3 regions of the Providencia huaxiensis genome follow, and region 1 is predicted to be linked to each of the others. Evidence: predicted binding sites of a transcription regulator. Region 1 holds the regulator's gene; each other region holds the start of a gene.

Region 1 (5,942 bases):
AGAGGCCTGACAGTTTCATCAATCAATTGATGTTGTTGTTTGGCAAAATCAAGATGTTGTTGATACTCGGATTGTGATTTCAACAACTTCTCTTGCAGTGGGGCACGTTCAGCTTGCTGGGTTTGCAAGCTAAGTTTCAGCTGTTGTTGTTTATTTATGTATTCAGTGAGTTGTTGTTGCTGGCGCTCAACGTCCTGCCATAACGGGCGAAGCGACTCCGCAGGGGCGCTATCAGCCAATCTTTTCAACTGAGGCTGTGCGGATTGGAACTCAAGCTCATTTTTTTTGAGTTCATCATCAAGTGATTGCATGCGCTGGGTGAGTTGGTGATATTGTTGCCACCAATTGACGCCTTGTTGGTGGCGAGCCCGCTGTTGCTTGGTTTGAGTTTCTTGTTCAAGTAAATGGTTTTGCTGTACTAATAACTCTTGGTGTTCTGCTTCAGTGAGTAAATTAATGCTTTGTGCCTTTGCCTTTAGCAAATCTAAGTCAATTTTGGCTTGTTTGTGTTGATTAAAAACATAAATTGAAATCTGGCTATAAATTTCTGTGCCTGTAATTTCTTCAAGTAAATCAGCGCGTTCTTTCTCTGAAGCATTTAAAAAAGCCGCGAAGTCCCCTTGAGAGAGTAAAATTGATTTGGTAAAACGCTCATAATCAAGCCCAGTTATTTGTGCTATTAATTCTTTTATCTCTGTGATTTTTACGGTCAATATTTTACCATCAGTAACCGTTGCAAGCTCCGCCTTAGGCTGTTGTAAATTGCCATCAGGCTTTCCTCCTGCTCGTCGTTGGCTCCAAAAGGCGCGATAAGCTTTACCTTTGACCTCAAACTCTACCTCTGCAAGGCATTCCCCTGTGTGGCGAGTCATCAGTTCATTTTGTGCGTTAGAAATGGTTTTTAAACGCGGTGTTCGGTGATAAAGCGCAAGGCAAATCGCATCCAATAAGGTGGTTTTTCCTGCGCCAGTGGCACCTGTAATGGCAAATAAGCCATTGCTAGCAAATGGCTCCGCAGTGAAATCAATTTTCCACTCACCTCGAAGAGAGTTAATATTTTTTAAACGTAAACTTAGAATCTTCATATTAACTTTCCTTGCTCATTTGTAATGCGTCATAAGATTGTTGAAATAGCTGCACTAGGCGCTGTTCACGCTCAGGATCCTCTAAAGACTCTTGGGCAAGGCGACGTAAAAAAACATCTTCTACAGTGAGTTCACTTAATGTTTCATTGGCTAAGGTTTGGCTTTGTCCCTGTATTTGCTTACGTGCACGGCGCAGTATCACGACTTCAACAGGGAGATCTTGTGTCAACGCTTCAATACGCTGTTGGATATCAGCGAGGTAATCTTGTGAAGCAACTTCAATATCTAACCAAACAGGTTTATCTCCTAGGTAATCTTTCCATGCTTCTAATTGCTGTTCTATTTGGCTTAAGGAGCCTTTAATGCTTTGCAATGGCTGAATAATAGGGATGTCCAATGGGGTGATTTGAGTCAATTCGCTTCCGGTGAATTCAACAAGGCAGACACTTTTTTGTTGTGCTGTTTCGTCAAAACTCAATGCAATAGGTGAGCCACAGTAGCGAATATTTTCTTGCCCTCCAATCACTTGGGGACGGTGAATATGGCCAAGGGCAATATAGTCAGCAGGGGGAAAAGCCCCAGAAGGAAACGCATCTAACGTACCAATATAAATATCTCGAACGGAGTCCGTTAAGGCTGCACCGACAACCGTTAAATGGCCAGTGGCAATAATTGGAATATCCAGCCCCAATGCGGTTCGCTGTTCTAGCGCGAGTTGGTAGCTGGCTTGGTAATGATCATGAATAGCGGTTTGTAGTGAGCGTTGTTTATCTTCACTATTTTGCCCTGCAATACTGAGCTGGATATCTCGAGGACGTAAAAAAGGGATGGCACAGACGAGGCCAATAGGTTGTTCCTGTTTATTTACTAAAGTAATGACATGCGGTTCACTTCCAGACGTAATAACCTGTGTATTCAAATAACTAAGTAGAGCGCTTGATTCATTGAGTACAGAAACCGAGTCGTGATTTCCACTTAAAATTACTAGCTGGCAGCCTGTTTTTTGTAAATCAACAATAAATTTATTATACAGTTCACGTGCATAGCTCGGTGGCGAACCGGTATCGAAGATATCACCTGCAACGATGACAGCATCAACTTGGTGTAATTCCACTTGTTCCACAAGCCAGTTTAAGAAATGTTGGTGCTCAGGCGCACGGCTTTTGGTAAAAAAATACTGACCAAGGTGCCAGTCTGAGGTATGAATAATGCGCATGAGTTATCAATTCCTATCATCAATAATGTGCATGAACGTTCGATAATTAAGTATACCCGATCCATATCACTCGTTGAGGGATGTTTGCGACTTTATTACCTATTACTATATTGCGGAACTATGTCGTCGCGGAACTATGTTGCGGAAATATTTCACTTAAATGACATTTAACCGTTAAAATAAAGATTAATATGAGTTTCACCCATTGATATTCATAATTCTGTCATAAAAGTGACGCATAATGCTTTCACATTTTAAATGTCTTCTTAATTTTACAGGAACAATCATGGCAAGACGCATTCTAGTTGTTGAAGATGAAGCGCCCATCCGAGAAATGGTTTGTTTTGTATTAGAACAGAATGGTTTTCAGCCTATTGAAGCTGATGATTATGACAGTGCGATTGCACAACTCGTTGACCCGCTACCTGACCTCGTACTACTGGATTGGATGATCCCCGGTGGCTCTGGGATCCAAGTCATTAAACATATGAAACGTGATAGCGCAACACGTGACGTTCCTGTCATGATGTTAACTGCACGAGGAGAAGAAGAAGACCGCGTAAAAGGTTTGGAAGTTGGCGCGGATGACTATCTTATTAAGCCATTTTCACCGAAGGAATTAATTGCTCGGGTAAAAGCAATCTTACGTCGTATCTCCCCAATGGCGACGGAAGACATTATTGAAATGAATGGGTTAATGTTAGACCCTACCTCTCATCGTGTCACCAGCAATGAAATCCCTATCGATATGGGCCCAACTGAATATAAATTACTCCATTTCTTTATGACTCACCCTGAACGCGTATATAGTAGAGAACAGCTATTGAACTATGTATGGGGTGCCAATGTGTATGTGGAGGATAGAACTGTTGACGTGCATATTCGGCGGCTAAGAAAGGCACTAGAGACGGAAGGCCATGATAAAATGGTGCAAACTGTACGTGGTACAGGTTATCGTTTTTCTGTCCGTTACTAAAGACCACAAAGGGAGAGCCATGCGTGCTTGAACGTTTATCGATTAAGCAGCTGATTTGGGGGCTGTTTTTATTTATCTTACCCGCCCTTATCTTATCGGTTTTTATTGGCCACCTAGCGTGGCTATTAGTGATCTCGCTACTTGCTGCACTGATATGGCATGGGTATAACTTGCTCAAGCTTTCTTACTGGTTATGGTTAGATAGAAGTATGCTCCCCCCCGAAGGGCGAGGTGGGTGGGAACCGATATTTTATGGTATCTACCAGATGCAGCAACGTAATCGAAAACGCCGTCGTGAATTAGGCCAGTTAATTAAACGGTTTCGTAGTGGTGCAGAATCACTACCTGATGCCGTCGTAATGATGACAACCGAAGGGAATATCTTTTGGTGTAATCGCCATGCTCAGGCTTTACTCGGCTTCCGTTGGCCTGAAGATAACGGACAGCATATTTTTAATTTATTACGTTACCCAGACTTTAGCCGCTACTTCACCATTAAGCGTTATGACCAAGCGCTAACTATTGAGCTCAATAGTGGTGAAATCGTTGAGTTTCGTATCTTGCCGTATACCGAAGGGCAGTTATTGATGGTTGCGCGGGATGTGACAGAAAAACGTCGTTTGGAAAAGGCGCGTAGGGACTTCTTTGCAAATGTGAGCCACGAATTACGGACGCCTCTTACGGTTATTCAAGGTTATCTTGAGGTGATGGACGACCAAGAAAACGTGACTGCGGTTAATAAGAAAGCACTGCATGTCATGCAAGAACAAACGCACCGTATGGATAACTTAGTTAAACAGCTTTTGCAGTTGTCACGTATCGAAGTTGCTCCTCAAATTAACCTTGATGAGCAAGTGAATATCCCTGTTACTCTCAAAATGATTGAACAAGAAGCACTCAGTTTAAGCCAAGGGCGCCACCAGTTTGAATTTCATGTTGATGAAAAATTGCGTGTCCATGGTAATGAAGAACAATTACGAAGTGCAGTGGCAAATTTAGTCTATAACGCGATTAGCCATACGCCTGAGGGCACAAAAATTTGGGTTGATTGGCAAAGAAGTGGGCAAGGGGCTCGCTTTAGTGTGAGAGATAACGGGCAAGGGATACCTGCAGAGCATATCCCTCGTTTAACGGAACGTTTTTATCGGGTAGATAAAGCGCGCTCTCGCCAAGGCGGTGGAGGTACTGGCCTTGGGTTAGCTATTGTTAAACATGCATTACAACATCATAGCAGCCAATTGGTGGTGACAAGCCAATTAGGTAAAGGTAGTGAGTTTTCATTTACTTTACCGCCAGTGCTAATTGTTGATGATAAAAAACTTAAAAGTGAGTAAATGAATCCACTTTATTAATATAATCAAGGTATTAATGAAGTGGATTATTTCTATTTATCAATGCATTTATGTGTTCCATTCAAAATATATATATTTAATGCTGATAATTGCCATCATGTTAATTATATGCTCTGTTAAATAATCAATTGTAATCACCAGAAAAAGATGAGTTGTTCATTTTTCGAGCAAAGCATATAACGAGTATTGGGATTTTACTGAAAGTAATCACTAGTTCTGAAAATTAGTTTAGTTATTTATTCTTGTTTTTCGGTTTGCTATTGCCTTTTTGCCCTATAAAAGTTCTACTTGTTGTCAGTTATTGGCGAATTTTTCTGTTTTTTGACTTTTCATTTCGTATGATGCAAGCAAATATACTTTTTTATATTGTTAACAGTATGTTTATCAGAATTCTATCTCGCTATATATATTTCAAAGGGTTGCTAAGTGTAAACCCATAATTTTCTATTTTGTCACTTAAAAATAACATAATATGGCTCATCGTTTATCATCAAGAGATATCATCGCATTAGGCTTTATGACTTTTGCGTTATTCGTCGGGGCAGGGAACATTATCTTTCCCCCTATGGTTGGTTTGCAGGCAGGGGAACAAGTTTGGACTGCCGCACTAGGTTTTTTGGTTACTGGTGTGGGTCTACCTGTTTTAACGGTTATTGCGCTGGCTAAAGTAGGTGGGGGCATTGAAGCGCTCAGCACGCCTGTCGGCAAAACAGCAGGGTTACTACTAGCGGTTGTTGCTTATTTGTCTGTAGGGCCGCTATTTGCCACACCAAGAACGGCAACTGTGTCCTATAAAGTCGGCATCGCACCTTTATTCGGTGGTGAGTCCGATTTGCTGTTACTGATCTACAGCGTGGTTTACTTCGTTCTCGTTATCGGTATTTCATTATACCCAGGAAAATTGCTCGATAGCGTTGGGCACATTTTAGCGCCTGTAAAAATGTTAGCTCTGGCTATTTTGGGTATTGCGGCTGTTATGTGGCCAGCGGGGGACCCGATCCCTTCTACAATAGAATACCGTGAGATGGCTTTCTCGAACGGCTTTATCAATGGTTACCTGACAATGGATACCCTCGGTGCGATGGTATTTGGTATCGTTATTGTTAATGCTGCGCGTTCAAGGGGTATCGAAAATTCTTCATTATTAACCCGTTATACTATGTGGGCAGGGTTAATTGCAGGGGTATTATTAACGCTGGTCTATTTGTCACTGTTTAAGTTAGGTGAGAATAGTGGTTCGTTAATTCCAAACCCTGCGGATGGCGCTGATATTTTACATACCTATGTCCAATATACTTTTGGTAATTATGGTA
Region 2 (5,942 bases), 190 kb from region 1:
GTTCTTGGGGAACGGCTTACTTGCTGGTAACGATTTCAGTGGTGTTATTGCGTATTCGTCGTCCTGACTTACATCGTGCTTATCGTTCTCCTTTTTTCCCTATACCGCAAATTATTTCGAGTGTCGGAATTATTTTAGCTATTGTGTACATTACCCCACCGGGTATGAATAAATCGGATATCTATATTCCTTTTGCCATTATGTTAGGTTTAACCGCAGGGTATGCATTAATTTGGACCGTTTTCGTGCAGAAAGTTAACCCATTTAAACCCGTAGATGTTGAATCCGTTTTATCAAATTCCTTTGCCGATGAAGAAATGGAAGGAGGCCAACTTGAGCCATTACGTCACCTCGCCTAAACCGTCTTTGTGGGAAAAAATCGGTAAGCTCACTCAGCAACGTTTGCCTGCCGGATATCAAATAGGATTGACACTTAACCGTGTTGAAAAGGACATGGCGCCTTATCCATGTGAGTGGGGAGCACCCGGAGAGCTCCTTGTACAGCCTCAACCGGAGTTAACCATTGAGGTGACAGAGCGACCAAAAAAGTTGTTTCTCGCTTTCATTGTGTATAGCCGTTTTGCGGTGTCAGGCCAATGCACAGATAATATCAATGCAAAAATTGAAGTAAAAACCCGAGGGAGTATAAAGAAAAAACATATCCATTTCGTCTCAAAACAAATGGATGGACAGAGAGTTATTGAATGGCTGAATGAATACCCCATTATTAGGCAAACATTAGAAGAGCTGGAATTTAATCATTGCGAAATAGAGTTTAGCCATGGTCGTTGGCGTTGTGAAATCGAGCCTTACACCGCATCAGAAATGGTGAGCCGTATTCCTGCGACTCGCCGTTATTTGAGATTAGTACAAAAACAACGCTATTATTTATTGAGTGCGCTGCAGTTAATTAACCAATTGGTGGAAAAACGTGCTGTGAGCCATTGAGTTTAAAAGAGTTTTTTGATAGTAATAATTATTATCAATTGACTCGCTGGAATTTGATGTGAAATCTTTGCCTCTTTTAGGTTGTATGTTGCTGTCATCTACTGCAATGGCAACGCATTCTGACTGCATGCGTTTATCTGAGCTTTCCTTTGTTGAAGGGCTGCATGATAGCGAGGGCCATAGTTGCTTATCTTTTGAAGTATCACAGCAAGATTTTATAAAACAACGTGGTGAAGGCCTTTCCAAGGTCCTGTTATTGGACTCCAATAAACAGCCTGTGCGTGCATTGCAAGAGTATGGCTCGGTGCGAGAACCCCATAGCGCAGACTATGTCGTATCAGAAAATGGGGTTTATTATTTAGCATTGAATGGTGAGCCGGGTAAACCTTGGCAGTTAAAGTTTGATATCAGCGAGTACCAACCTTTAGCCATTAAGAAAGATAATGAACCTATTAGCCCAATGCTACAAAGTTTACTTGATGAACATTATCAAAATGGCGATACAAGCGCATTTTGGCAAGCTGTCGCCGCGCAAGGAACACCACTGGTTGAGGTGTTTTCAAATCGACAAAAACGCGTGACATTTCTTTGGCGAGGCGCGAAAGCAAATGCTTATATTCTAGGGGCACCGTCGGGTAATCACGAAAGAATGGCCCACTTGGCGGGAACGGATATTTGGTATCGTTCTTTTATCATTCCTAATGATACGTTATCGCAATATAAAATTGCACCGGATATCCCTTCTGTGCCAGAGGGCGGCTTTGCTCAACGTAAGGCGATTTTAGTCACTGCGCAGTCAGATCCTTATAATTCTCACGTTATTCCTTCGCAAAGTGTAGATAAATATAACCGTTTTTCGTTGTTATCATTAGTACCGAATATACGCCAATGTCATTTCTCTGATGTAGAAAACAGGCAGATGAAAGGCCATTTAGAGACATTTACGTTGGCGAGTCAGGTATTAAAAAATAAAAGAAAAATAACGGTTTACCAGCCTAATATCCCAATGGAAACCCCTGCACTATTGGTGCTATTGGATGGCCAAATTTACCTGCAAAACTATCAAATGGATAAATTCTTTGATAAGTGGATGGATCAAGGGAGTTTCCCAGCGATGAATATTGTGTTTGTGGACAGCATCAATTCAGCGCGTCGTGGTGATGAGCTTCCTCCTAATGATGCGTTTCCTAAGTTGCTGGCGGATGAACTTATGCCTCAGCTCGCGGAAATGGGAGTTCAAGCACCTGCAAGCCATACGATTATTGCAGGTTCCAGCTATGGAGGGCTTGGGGCGACATGGAATGCGTTACAGTACCCGGAAATTTTCGGTAATGTCATTAGCATGTCAGGATCTTACTGGTGGGCTCCGAAGGATAAAGACCCTGAATGGTTAATTCGTGAAATTGAAATGATGCCAACACAACCGATCCGTTTTTTCCTTGAGGCTGGCCTATTTGAACAACGTGGTAGTTGGGGGGGAATTATTCAAAACCACTACCGGTTATTCGATGTTCTAAAACATAAAGGTTATCAAGTTGATGCCATTGAACTCCCTAGTGGGCACGACTACGTTTCTTGGTGTGAAACGCTTTATGAGGGAACAAACCAACTTGCGTCACAATGGTAAATAGCCCTAACGCTCATTCATAAAAAGCAGCTTATATTTAGCTGCTTTTTCACATTTATGACAAACGTCTTCATTTCGCCATAAAAGCGTCATTCAACTGTCATCTGGCTCCTTTAGCATGCCTTTCATTATTTGAAATATACATCTTCTATTTTCATTATTGATTGGCAAGGAAACAGTTATGACTGGTAATTTTATGAAATCCCTTTTAGCTGTCACGGTAAGTACTTTAATTTTAGGGAGTACAGTCCCTGCCTACGCGGCTGATAAAAATGATGCGGTGTCAGAAAACCGTGCGGCGCAAGGTGATATCACCAAATTTGGTGGCGCGCGTCGTTTAGCGACAGAGCAAACTGATATCATGAAAGCGGCACTTCACAATGGCCAAGCCAAAAATGTGATTTTATTTATTGGTGATGGTATGGGGGACTCAGAGATAACTGTTGCTCGTAACTATGCAGAAGGCGCTTCAGGGTTCTTTAAAGGTATCGATGCGCTGCCAATTACGGGTCAGTACACCCATTATGCATTAGATAAAAAAACACAAAAACCCGACTATGTGACTGATTCTGCCGCGTCTGCCACTTCGTGGTCTTCCGGTGTGAAAACCTACAATGGCGCATTGGGAATTGATGTATTTGGTAACGACCATGAGACATTAATTGAGATAGCTAAACGTAATGGTAAAGCTACAGGTAACGTCACAACTTCCGAGATTCAAGATGCAACGCCTGCTGCGCAATTTTCGCATGTGAGTGCGCGTAAATGTTATGGCCCTGAGGAAACAACAGAAAAATGTGCGACTAACGCGCTAGAAAATGGCGGTCGTGGTTCAATTTCAGAGCAACTGTTGGTAACTCGCCCAGATGTCACACTTGGTGGTGGCGCTAAGAGCTTCAAGCAAGAAGCAAAGGCGGGTGACTACAAAGGTAAAACGTTGGAGCAACAGGCGATTGAACGTGGGTACAATATTGTGCGAGATGCTAAATCATTAGACAGCATTAAAGTCGCAAATCAAGACAAACCTGTTCTTGGCTTATTCCACGATGGCAACATGACGGTTGCATGGGAAGGCCCGAAAGCGGTTCATTATGGTAATATCAACAATGCGCCGTTAGAGTGTAAACCGAACGCTAAGTTAGACCCTAATGCGCCAACATTAGCTCAAATGACGAAAAAAGCGATTGAACTGTTAGAAGTTAACCCGAATGGTTTCTTCTTACAGGTTGAAAGCGCTTCTATCGATAAGCAAGATCATAAAGCAAACCCATGTGGCCAAATTGGTGAAACAGTTGCTCTCGACCAAGCTGTACAAGTTGGCTTAGATTTCGCTAAAAAACATGGTGATACATTAGTTATTGTGACAGCTGACCATTCACATTCAAGCCAAATTATTCCAGAAGGCACAAAATCAACGGGCTTAACGCAAGCGTTGATTACTAAAGACGGTTCTGTGATGGTAGTGAATTACGGTAACTCTGAAGAAGATGATTCTCAAGAGCACACCGGTGCTCAGTTACGTGTGGCGGCTTATGGCCCACATGCGGCAAACGTAATGGGTCTAACTGACCAAACTGATTTGTTCTTTACCATGCGCGATGCAATGGGATTGAAGCAATAAACCAACCCTGTAGTGAAAATTCTCCGCAATAGGATGTTGCGGGGGATTTTTTTATTTTTTAGTCTATTTTCTCCTTATTTTTCAACCGTTCCTCAATAAACTTACTAAATATTTGCACTTCTTTTTTATCCGTTATCTTGAAAAATTGATTTATCTGATAACAATAAATGTGCTTATTCATGGGCACGAATAATGAGAATGGCATAATGAGAGAAGTTCGCGAACTACAACGAGATGAAATCCCATCTGTTTGGTCTATCGACCGCACTGAATTAATTGAAAACCTTTATCTGTATCAAAATGGCGAGTTGGTGCTATCCAAACAGCGGTTTGATATGAAAGGTTGGCCAGAAGGTGAACCTGAAGCCTATACCCCCCATTTGTTGGAAAGTTATGACCAAGGCGCGGTATTTCTTGGGGTTTTTGAACAGGGCAAGTTAATTGCTGCTGCAAGTTTAGATAATGTGTGGCGCGGTGAGCAAAAAAATTTACTGCAATTATCTTTCCTGCATGTGAGCCACTCGTACCGTGGCGAAGGTTTAGCAGGGATGTTATTCCAGCAATGTGTTGAAATTGCGATGCAAAAAGGGGCAAAAGGCTTATATATTTCTGCGACGCCTTCAGAAAATACAGTGCACTTTTATCAATACCTAGGCTGTACCTTAATTGCACAACCTGATCCTGAATTATTTGCATTGGAACCTGAAGATATTCACTTTATTTATCTATTTTAGTAAGTTTTTATTTTGTAAAATAAGTGTTAATTTATAGGGCGATGAAATAAAAAAGCATTGAAATTTACTAAAAACTAGATATTATTGATAATCATTATCATTTAAGGTGTTGAGGTCACTATGCCAACTAGCATATCAAAAACCACAGGTTTAAAGCGTATAGGCGCTGGCCTTTGGGGTGTCTTTGCTGTGATATTGTTGAGCATTGCTTATGTACTCAATAATATGGGCTTAGATAATTTAAAAATCATTATGATTATCATGATGGTAGCAACTGCGGGGATGTTATTTAATCGTGGTTCTCGTCGTTTATTGATTATCCCAGCTGTGATCTCACTTGCATGTTTTATGATGGCCTTTGTACTACAAAGGTAGCTCTATAATCTAATTGATAATTAAATAGAACAGAAAAAAGTGGTATCGAAAGATATTGATAATTGAATGGTATTCAAAATAACGGTTTATTTAAATGATTTATTATTGTCTTATAGTAAATAAGGCAAATAAGACAGCGTTAGCATTACAGAGAAGGTCAAAAGGGCAGGATGTTATAAAAAAATGACTGACCAGTGGTGCGAAAGGGGGGACTTGAACCCCCACGTCCGAAGGACACTAACACCTGAAGCTAGCGCGTCTACCAATTCCGCCACCCTCGCAATACTGTCACATCAATACTACTGTCACATCAATACTATATTATTGTGATTTACCCAAAGCTAGTGGTGCGAAAGGGGGGACTTGAACCCCCACGTCCATAGGACACTAACACCTGAAGCTAGCGCGTCTACCAATTCCGCCACCCTCGCAGTACCTAACTAAACTTTGGTCCATCAATGCTTTTAACCAGCAATAATGTGGTGCGGATTTTAGGCTAATTTCGACGAACGTCAATAATTTTTTTATGAAGTATTTTTTGATTGATGAAAAAATGGCCGGTGAAGGATCACCAGCCAATGAGAAGCATGATAAATTGTGCTTTAGCCTAAATTACTCGTGTATAAATTAACGCTTA
Region 3 (5,942 bases), 2.3 Mb from region 1:
TGCAACTTATTGGGTGTCCGGTATATACTAGTTATTAATAACCTTAATCACGACTCAATTAAATCTTAAAAGGCATGAGTATGACTCAGGACGAATTAAAAAAAGCGGTAGGTTGGGCAGCACTTGATTACGTAAAACCGGGCACTATTGTTGGTGTTGGAACGGGTTCAACGGCTTCACACTTCATTGATGCATTAGCCACAATGAAAGGCCAAATAGAAGGTGCGGTATCAAGCTCAGAAGCATCAACTCAAAAATTAAAATCACTGGGTATTACAGTATTTGATTGTAATGAAGTGGATTCATTAGATGTTTATGTTGATGGCGCTGATGAAGTTGACCACCATATGAATATGATCAAAGGCGGTGGTGCGGCTTTAACACGTGAAAAAATTGTTTCCGCAATTGCAAAAACCTTTGTCTGTATCGTTGACCAATCTAAGTTAGTTGATGTACTAGGTAAATTCCCACTGCCTGTTGAAGTGATCCCAATGGCGCGTAGCTATGTGGCACGTGAATTGGTTAAACTGGGTGGTACGCCAGAGTACCGTCAAAATGTGATTACAGACAACGGCAATGTGATTTTAGATGTCCATAATTTAAATATCGTTGACCCTGTGGCATTAGAAAATACGATTAATGGGATTGCGGGGGTTGTGACCGTTGGGTTATTCGCCAATCGCGGTGCTGATGTTGTATTGATGGGGACTGCAAACGAAGGCGTTAAAACCATCAAGTTATAATCTATATCATATTTAATTATTCCAATAAGCCAGTGGAGTTATACCCGCTGGTTTTTTTGTTTTACTGGTATTTTGTCATTAGTCTATGATTTGATAGAAGCTAAATTAATTAACCAGTTTTATAAATATCATCAATTTGAAATTTATTTTATTTTTTTTAATGTCTGGCTATTTTGGTGATATATCTCACACAAATAGGCATTGTACAGGAAAAATCCTTATTTTGTGTTACCACCCCTGATTTTCTACCATTTTACTTCTTTTTCTTCGCGCTTTTTAGCATCCATTAAGCAAACGGTTGTATTGCTACTGCGCTATTTTTTGCTATGTTGGTATACGCTTCATAGCTCAAGGTAGATGGATGTTATCTCTCTTGAGCTATGTTAGGCAAACACATAGGTTCATCTGTTATAAATCTTAAGTACGTTCACGATAGGGTAGGGAAATGGTTAAGGTATCTTTGCAAAAAGACAAAATTAAATTTTTACTGCTAGAAGGTGTGCACCAAAGTGCGGTTGATAACTTAAAAGCCGCGGGCTACACCAACATTGAATATCACAAAAGTGCGTTATCCGACGAAGAATTAAAAGAAGCGATTAAAGATGCACGTTTTGTAGGTATCCGTTCCCGTACTCATCTTACTGAAGAAATTTTCGCTGCAGCAGAAAAACTCGTTGCAGTGGGTTGCTTTTGTATTGGCACCAACCAAGTTGATTTAGATGCTGCGGCAAAACGCGGTATCCCTGTATTTAACGCACCATTTTCAAATACACGTTCCGTTGCAGAAATGGTATTAGGCCAATTATTACTTTTACTACGTCGTATTCCTGAAGCCAATATGCAAGCACACCGCGGTATTTGGGAAAAACAAGCTAAAGGCTGTTTTGAAGCGCGTGGTAAGCGTCTTGGGATTGTTGGATATGGCCACATTGGTACTCAGTTAGGGATCTTAGCTGAAGGTATCGGTATGAATGTTTTCTTCTATGATATTGAAAACAAACTGCCTTTAGGTAATGCAACTCAAGTTCGTTCTTTAACTGAACTTCTGAACATGAGCGATGTGGTTAGCTTACATGTGCCTGAAACCCCAAGTACGAAGAATATGTTTGCTAAAGAACAATTCGACCGTATGAAGCCTGGCTCTATATTCATTAACGCATCACGTGGAACAGTCGTGGATATCCCTTCACTGGCAGCCGCGTTGGAAAGCAAGCATTTATCAGGTGCTGCGGTGGATGTATTCCCAAGTGAACCCGCTGCGAACAATGACCCTAATGACCCATTTATCTCTGAATTGATTAAGTTCGACAATGTGATTTTAACACCGCACATTGGGGGCTCGACAGAAGAAGCTCAAGAAAATATTGGGTTAGAAGTGGCAAGTAAACTGGCTAAGTATTCAGATAATGGTTCAACATTATCTGCGGTTAACTTTCCTGAAGTTTCTTTGCCAGTGCATACTGAAGATACCAACCGTTTCTTGCATATTCATGAAAACCGTCCAGGTATTTTGAATAGCATAAACCAAGTCTTCACGGAAAATAACATTAACGTTGTCGGCCAGTACTTACGTACATCAGGCAACGTAGGTTATGTGGTTATTGATGTATTAATGCAAACGCCAAACCAAACAGATGAAGCACTCCAGAAATTAAAAGATTTACCTGGAACCATTCGTGCGCGTTTACTGTTCTAAGTAACGCTAAAAAGTGTGTGAAATGATGGCGCGGGTGTTTATGACCAGCGCCATATTTTTTGCGGCGTAATAATTTCGGGTAAAGGAATATCCCAATGAGCTATGGGGAGTTTTTCTACTTGTTGGCAATTATGGGCAAGGCCAATGGGATAAAACCTGGTTTGTTGCCAATTAGCAAGCGTTCTATCATAAAACCCACCTCCCATCCCTAACCGTTGCCCTTGAGTATCAAATGCCACTAATGGGATAAGCATGATATCCAATTTTTCGAGTGGTAGCACATCTCTGACATCAAGCGGTGGCTCATCAATATTAAATCGATTTTTAACGAGTTGGCTATCGGGGCGATAGTGAAGAAACAATAAATGGTGGCGACTAAAGGGGTGCAAAACAGGGAGATAGACTTGTTTACCTTCAGCCCAGAGCGCATGAATGAGTGGCCTTGTGTCAATTTCGCCATCAAAAGAAAGAAACAAAGCAATAGTGTTGGCTTGTGCAATTTTTGGGTGGCTTAATGCATTATGCATGAGTTGTTCCGCTGCGTCATATTGCTGCTGAGCGCTTAATTGACGACGTGCTTGACGGATTGTTTGACGTACCTGCTGGCGTTGTGTCGAGAGGGAGTCTTGCATGTGATAACCTGTTGTATATGCGATAAAAAACAGTTAACCAAGAAAGTAAATTACTTAAAGTATATCGCAAGATGAGAGGTTATGTAGGAAACAAATGAAAAATAAGCAGGAACTTAATTGGGGGTCTCCAAGATGCCGTTGTAGGCTGTAACCCTTGAACCCTTGGTTCAAGGTGAACGCAGTTTAGCAACCTTTAGGCTTCCTGAGCGAATCAGGCATGCTCACCAGCGCCATAACCACATTCTGTTTAGTTGAAATATCGGCTCAGGGGACTCGCCCACTCACGCGCATCTCAGAGAAATTTGGTTTGAGAACTTATCGTTACTCAGTGATTTCATTGTACGAAACTAGATTTAAAATGCAACCTTAATTTTGTATATTTTTTTCTACTAGTGTCTGATTAATAAGCAGATTTACTCTAGGGGCAATACCTGCCTCTCAGTAATTTTCACCTGATCGTGCAACGCTTGTTCGATTGTGAGCTGCAACATTTTTATTTTCTCTTCCATATTATAAGCATAATCACGCGTTTTTGTCTTTTCTTGTGCTAATTCGTGACAGACGTTCAATGCTACAATAAAAATAAGTTGTTCCGTGTTGGTCACACCGCTTCTATCTTTCAGATTTTGCAAGCGTTGTTCTAATTCTTTAGCCGACTCAAGAAGGGCTTCTTTTTGTTCTGCTGGGCAATTGACTCGCATTGAGCGCCCGAAAATCTGGATGTCGACAGGTTGTGCGGACATTATACCTCCATACTGAATAATACTCGCCGTAAATACATCATATTTGGCGCAATTAATAGATAAGACAAAAGCATACTGGTCTAGCGGCTATCCTTGATGGTAGCATATCACGAATCATAAGCTAACATGACGAATTCAGATGTCTATACAAAAATCTTTACCAAACTATGAATCACTGGACAAATTACTGCAACAGCACTCAATCGCACTTACTGCTGCGGAGATCCATGGTCTAATAACTGGGTTGATCTGTGGCGGGGGCCGTGACCATAGCTGGCAAACGTTGGTCCATGACCTTGCTAACGATGGCTTAGCGTTTCCACAAACGGTTTCGCAGCCACTGCGAGAGCTCTTCGATACCACATTCGAAGCACTTGATGACAGCGAATTTGCATTTACTATGCTATTTCCTGACGAAGACGCTTCTGTTTTTGACCATGCTGATGCGCTAGCTGGTTGGGTAAATCACTTTTTATTAGGTGTTGGTGTTACACAACCGAAACTGGCTGATAAAAAAGAGATAAGCGAGGTTATCACAGATTTACGCAATATTGGTATGCTTGGTTATGACGAAGACGAAGACCAAGAAGAACTCGAGCAAGCGTTAGAAGAAGTGGTTGAGTATGTCAGGGTGGCGGTGCAATTATGTTACATTGCGTTGATTGAGCCGACTAAAGGCCCAACAGCCGTGGAAAATGATAAACCGGTTCTTCATTAATTTCTATTAATGTGAGTTTTCAAAGCACTTAACTTTATCAATCAATATTTTATTATTGATAAATTAAGTGCTTGAAAGCGTGATGTATCCAGATTTAAGTCATTTCGCCAGTGTATGTTGCTATGTGATTGGTTAAACACAAGCAATATATTCAGCAATCTAATTATTCTGATAATAAGGCAAAAACGGTATGAATAAACAGGAATTTATTTCTCGTCGCAATGCATTATTGGCTCAAATGCAATCAGGCAGTGCAGCAATTATTTTCTCTGCGCCTTCAGCACAACGTAATGCGGATTGCGAATACCCGTATCGTCAACACAGCGATTTTCTTTATTTAACGGGGTTTAGTGAGCCAGAAGCTGTATTAGTCCTGATTAAAAGCGATGAGAAACATAGCCATACTGTTCTTTTTAACCGTGTCCGTGATTTAACTGCTGAGATTTGGTTTGGTCGCCGCCTTGGGCAAGACGCCGCACCTGAAAAATTAGGTGTTGATAAAGCGTTACCTTTCAATGAAATAGAAGAGCAACTTTATCAATTACTAAATGGCCTCGACGTGGTTTATCATGCACAAGGTGAGTTTGCCTATGCCGATAAATTGGTATTTGATGCCTTAGATATTCTACGTAAAGGTAGCCGTCGTAACTTACGAGCGCCACAAACATTGGTCGATTGGCGGCCGATTGTCCATGAAATGCGTTTATTTAAGTCGGAAGAAGAAATTAATACCCTGCGTATGGCTGGGCGAATTTCTGCTCTAGCACACGTCAGAGCTATGGAAACTTGCCGACCGAATATGTATGAATACCAACTTTGTGGTGAGTTAGAACATGAATTTACTCGCCATGGTGCACGTTTTCCTTCGTACAACTCCATTGTAGGTAGTGGTGAAAATGCCTGTATTTTGCATTACACCGAAAATGAGAGCCTAATGAAGGATGGCGAATTAGTCTTAATTGATGCGGGTGCAGAGTTTGAAGGTTATGCAGGGGATATCACACGGACTTTCCCTGTTAATGGCAAATTTAGCCAAGCACAACGAGAAATTTACGATATCGTCCTTAAGGCGTTAAATACCGCGTTAGCGCTATATCGTCCGGGAACCAGTATCCATGAAGTGACTCGTGAAATTGTTCGTATCAAAACTGAAGGCCTGGTCGCACTTGGAATTTTACAAGGCGATGTGGATCAATTGATCGAAAACAAAGCATATCATCCATTCTTTATGCATGGTTTAAGTCATTGGTTAGGGTTAGATGTACATGACGTAGGTTTTTACGGCACAGACCGAGACCGTATACTTGAAGTGGGGATGGTATTAACTGTCGAACCTGGTTTATATATTGCTCCAGATGCAGATGTGCCGCCACAATATCGCGGTATTGGTGTACGTATCGAAGATGATAT

What was found. The regulator PhoB, encoded in region 1, activates phosphate uptake and scavenging genes when phosphate is short. The targets are predictions, from matches to a motif close to CTGTCATAAAACTGNCNNAT.
Region 2: the regulator PhoB is predicted to act here: its motif matches at 2,662-2,681, upstream of phoA (alkaline phosphatase).
Region 3: the regulator PhoB is predicted to act here: its motif matches at 1,149-1,168, upstream of serA (phosphoglycerate dehydrogenase).

Annotation. Positions count from the first base shown of each region.
Region 1 covers NZ_CP031123.2:134,725-140,666, forward strand. The annotation lists gene CYG50_RS02045 (AAA family ATPase) at 1-1,085, opposite strand, end outside; gene sbcD (exonuclease subunit SbcD) at 1,087-2,301, opposite strand; gene phoB (phosphate regulon transcriptional regulator PhoB) at 2,588-3,277, shown strand; gene phoR (phosphate regulon sensor histidine kinase PhoR) at 3,301-4,611, shown strand; gene brnQ (branched-chain amino acid transport system II carrier protein) at 5,102-5,942, shown strand, end outside.
Region 2 covers NZ_CP031123.2:4,519,760-4,525,701, forward strand. The annotation lists gene CYG50_RS22465 (APC family permease) at 1-359, shown strand, start outside; gene CYG50_RS22470 (DUF3156 family protein) at 334-948, shown strand; gene CYG50_RS22475 (alpha/beta hydrolase-fold protein) at 1,007-2,575, shown strand; gene phoA (alkaline phosphatase) at 2,757-4,196, shown strand; gene CYG50_RS22485 (GNAT family N-acetyltransferase) at 4,403-4,930, shown strand; gene CYG50_RS22490 (DUF1435 family protein) at 5,051-5,305, shown strand; tRNA gene CYG50_RS22495 (tRNA-Leu) at 5,501-5,586, opposite strand; tRNA gene CYG50_RS22500 (tRNA-Leu) at 5,651-5,736, opposite strand; gene rsmC (16S rRNA (guanine(1207)-N(2))-methyltransferase RsmC) at 5,933-5,942, opposite strand, start outside.
Region 3 covers NZ_CP031123.2:2,402,946-2,408,887, reverse strand. The annotation lists gene rpiA (ribose-5-phosphate isomerase RpiA) at 81-743, shown strand; gene serA (phosphoglycerate dehydrogenase) at 1,189-2,439, shown strand; gene CYG50_RS12790 (5-formyltetrahydrofolate cyclo-ligase) at 2,478-3,071, opposite strand; RNA gene ssrS (6S RNA) at 3,192-3,373, opposite strand; gene zapA (cell division protein ZapA) at 3,485-3,814, opposite strand; gene CYG50_RS12775 (YecA/YgfB family protein) at 3,954-4,532, shown strand; gene pepP (Xaa-Pro aminopeptidase) at 4,723-5,942, shown strand, end outside.